Regions from separate parts of the Escherichia sp. XD33 genome, predicted to be linked through region 2. Evidence: predicted binding sites of a transcription regulator. Region 2 holds the regulator's gene; the other holds the start of a gene.
The links. Region 2 encodes PurR, which represses purine synthesis genes. Its sites were predicted from a motif close to CANGCAAACGTTTGCNTG; they were not measured.

Region 1 (2,207 bases), on a different contig from region 2:
GTCATCGGTTCGTTGCTTTCTGGCAACATGCCCATAAACCACGCCAGCGCATATCCGGCCGCCATCGCAATTACCAGTGAGGCCACGCGTAAGTAAGGGTTACGTTGACGGTTAAGCAGGATAATTAAGGCTAAAACCACGCCTGCCAGCAGCAGATTTTTCGGTGCGCCGAAGGTGTTATCGCTCATGGCTGCGTAACCGCCGCCAATGGAGGTCAGCCCCACCTGAATTAGCGACAGGCCGATAATCATCACCACAACGCCAGAAACCAGCGGCGTAATAATGCGGCGCGCCAGATGCAGAACGCGGGAGATCACCATCTCGGTGCAACTTGCCAGCATCAACGTGCCGAACAAAGCCGCCATCATGGTAGGAACATCAGCACCACCGGTTTTCAGCGCGGTACCGCCCATAATCAGCGGGGCAACAAAGTTGAAGCTGGTGCCCTGAATAGACAACAGCCCGGAGCCAACCGGACCCCAGGCCTTAATTTGAATAATCGATGCCACACCGGAGGCAAACAGCGACATACTAATAATGTGTTGCGTGTCTTGTGCCGGTAAACCCAGCGCCTGGCAGATTAATAGCGCTGGCGTGATCACCGCAACGAACATCGCCAGCAGATGCTGACAGGCGGCAAACAGGGTTTGAGGAAGCGGCGGACGATCTTCAAGACGGTAAATCAGTTCGCTGTTTTGAGTCTGCGCAACCGGTTGCGCATTTTCTGACTCGAGGGTGGAAACAGACATCGAAAACAATCCCGTGGTAGCAAAGCGGGCATTTTAGCTGACCGAAAGAGAAAAGCAAACGTTTGCCACATCCTCATCTAAATATTTAAATGAGATAAATGCACTTTTTTATATAACTTTTGGTATTTTTCTGCTTAAAATCCATGCCATTTGTTCATTAACAGCTGAGAATTTGACCCAGGAAAGCATAACTCGATACCCGTCATAGTTCATGAGGTTGCCACTGCGCGATGAAGTATGACGAGTATGAAAGAGTGATGCGGATACAAAGGAGTAACTATGTTTCATCTCGATACTTTAGCAACGCTTGTTGCCGCAACGCTGACGTTGCTGCTCGGGCGTAAGTTGGTCCATTCCGTCTCCTTTTTGAAGAAATACACCATACCGGAACCTGTTGCGGGTGGTTTGTTGGTGGCGCTAGCGCTACTGGTACTGAAAAAAAGCATGGGCTGGGAAGTCAACTTTGATATGTCCCTGCGCGATCCGTTAATGCTGGCTTTCTTCGCCACCATTGGCCTGAACGCCAACATTGCCAGTTTGCGTGCCGGTGGGCGTGTGGTTGGCATCTTCTTGATTGTGGTTGTTGGTCTGTTGGTGATGCAAAATGCCATTGGCATTGGTATGGCTAGCCTGTTAGGGCTTGATCCGCTGATGGGGCTGTTGGCCGGTTCTATTACGCTTTCCGGCGGTCACGGTACGGGCGCTGCGTGGAGTAAATTGTTCATTGAACGTTATGGCTTCACCAATGCGACGGAAGTGGCGATGGCCTGTGCAACGTTCGGTCTGGTGCTGGGCGGCTTGATTGGCGGTCCGGTGGCGCGCTATCTGGTGAAACACTCCACCACGCCGAACGGTATTCCGGATGACCAGGAAGTCCCGACGGCGTTTGAAAAGCCGGATGTGGGCCGCATGATCACCTCGCTGGTGCTGATTGAAACTATCGCGCTGATTGCTATCTGCCTGACGGTGGGGAAAATTGTTGCGCAACTTTTGGCTGGCACTGCTTTTGAACTGCCGACCTTCGTCTGTGTACTGTTTGTTGGCGTGATTCTGAGCAACGGTCTGTCAATGATGGGCTTTTACCGCGTCTTTGAGCGTGCGGTATCCGTGCTGGGTAACGTAAGCCTGTCGTTGTTCCTGGCGATGGCGCTGATGGGGCTGAAACTGTGGGAGCTGGCTTCGCTGGCGCTGCCGATGCTGGCGATTCTGGTGGTACAGACCATCTTCATGGCGTTGTATGCCATCTTCGTTACCTGGCGCATGATGGGCAAAAACTACGATGCGGCAGTGCTGGCTGCGGGTCACTGTGGTTTTGGCCTCGGTGCAACGCCAACGGCAATCGCCAACATGCAGGCGATCACTGAACGCTTTGGCCCGTCGCACATGGCGTTTTTGGTGGTGCCGATGGTCGGTGCGTTCTTTATCGATATCGTCAATGCGCTGGTAATTAAGTTGTAT
Region 2 (2,207 bases):
ATCACCCGCCAGCAATGTCAGCAGATAGCGAACGGCTGGCGCGGTCAGTTAGCTATCGCAGTGGATAATATTGTCAGGCCAGAACGTACACGGCAGATGATCGTTGATTTTTATCGCCATTTTGATGATGTCGAACTTCTTGTCTTTCAGGAAGTGTTCAACGGTGTCTGGGATGCGCTTTCCGACGGGCGCGTGGAACTGGCGATTGGCGCAACACGCGCGATTCCGGTAGGCGGTCGTTATGCCTTCCGGGATATGGGGATGCTAAGCTGGAGTTGCGTTGTTGCCAGCCACCACCCGCTGGCGTTGATGGATGGCCCATTCAGCGATGATACGTTGCGCAACTGGCCGTCGTTGGTGCGCGAAGACACCTCGCGAACGCTACCTAAGCGTATTACCTGGTTGCTGGATAACCAAAAAAGACTTGTCGTGCCTGACTGGGAATCATCGGCAACCTGTATCTCGGCAGGATTATGCATAGGGATGGTGCCAACACATTTCGCCAAACCGTGGCTTAATGAGGGGAAGTGGGTAGCATTAGAACTGGAAAACCCCTTTCCGGATTCGGCATGTTGTCTGACATGGCAGCAAAATGATATGTCGCCTGCGTTAACCTGGTTGCTTGAGTATCTCGGCGATAGTGAGACGCTGAATAAGGAGTGGCTGCGGGAGCCGGAAGAGACTCCCGCAACGGGTGATTAACGACGATAGTCGCGGAACGGGCCGTCAGCCACGGAGCGGCGTTCAATCAAGCGCGGATGCACTTCAATGGACTGCGGTTCTTCACGTTTGTTGACGATACGATCCAACAGCATGTTGAACGCTGTTTCACCCAGCGAGTCTTTTGGCTGATGGATCGTGGTCAGCGCCGGCGTAAAATAGCGGGCGTTGCGCACGTTATCATAACCGATCAGCGAAACATCCTGCGGGACGCGCAGGCCCATTTCATCAGCAGCACAAAGTGCGCCCATTGCCATGATATCGCCACCACAGAAGACGGCAGTAGGGCGATGCGGCTGCGACAGGATTTGCTGCATGGCGCGATAACCGGATTCAGGTTCAAAATCACCCTGCACAATCCAGCTTTCCGGCACCTTGATCATTGCTTCTTCCATCGCCTTCATAAAACCGGCAAGGCGGCCTGCGCCAGTGTTACGTTCCAGCGGGCCGGGGATAACGCCGATTTCGCGGTGACCGCGTTCAATCAGATAACGCCCGGCCATGTAGCCGCCTTCGAACGCGTTATCAATGACCGCATCGGTGAAGTCAGCTTTTGCTTCACCCCAGTCCATCACCACCATTGGGATATGGCGATACTCTTCCAGCATCGCCAGCAACGGCTCTGGGTACTCAGAACACATCACCAGCAGACCATCGACGCGTTTTTGCGCCATCATCGACAGATAAGCCCGCTGTTTCTCAAGATTGTTCCACGCATTACCCAGAATCAGGGTGTAACCTTTCTGGAAGCAATTTTTTTCAACCGCTTCAATGATCTCGGCAAAATAGGCCGCTTCGCTGCTGGTCGCCAGCAAACCGATAGACTTGGTGTGGTTAACCTTCAGGCTACGCGCCACCGCGCTAGGGGAGTAGTGTAATTCTTTAATCGCTGCCCACACGGCGTTGCGCGTTTCTTCAGCGACGAAACGTGTTTTGTTGATCACGTGTGACACAGTTGTAGTGGAAACGTTTGCTCGTTTCGCTACATCTTTTATTGTTGCCATTCCATTTCACTCCAGACCCTAACTTCAGCTCCTGCAAAATCGCAAGGTAAACGTTTGCCTTTACACACCTTACGCACAACAAAAGTGTTGCGGTACGCCGGAAAAACGACACGGAGCGTCAGGAAGGGGTCAATGGCCAGTACGCAAATAGTGTAAGCGTGGAATTTTGGCCGATCTTGACGAAAAGGGGAAGTGGTAAAAACACTTATCATTATAAATGACGGGAGATTTTTTCATCACAGTGTGTAAAAATGCGTAATATCACTTTTTGTGTGGTAATAAAAAAGGAGAAAACTTGATGAGCACCGACCTTAAATTTTCACTGGTAACAACGATTATCGTCCTCGGTTTGATCGTAGCCGTGGGTTTGACTGCCGCGCTGCACTGATTTCCTCTCGAGGGAGCGCGTTCTCCCTCGCATCTCCTTCCTGTTTGTTAGCAAAATGGCAAAAGTGTTTTCTCTTTTTGTTATTTTCATTTTTT

Region 1: a site for PurR is predicted at 801-818, ahead of gltS (sodium/glutamate symporter). Genes of this name have one in related genera too.

Annotation. Positions count from the first base shown of each region.
Region 1 covers NZ_JAENDM010000008.1:56,276-58,482, reverse strand. The annotation lists gene xanP (xanthine/proton symporter XanP) at 1-749, opposite strand, end outside; gene gltS (sodium/glutamate symporter) at 1,029-2,207, shown strand, end outside.
Region 2 covers NZ_JAENDM010000002.1:105,535-107,741, forward strand. The annotation lists gene punR (DNA-binding transcriptional activator PunR) at 1-702, shown strand, start outside; gene purR (HTH-type transcriptional repressor PurR) at 699-1,724, opposite strand; gene cydH (cytochrome bd-I accessory subunit CydH) at 2,023-2,112, shown strand.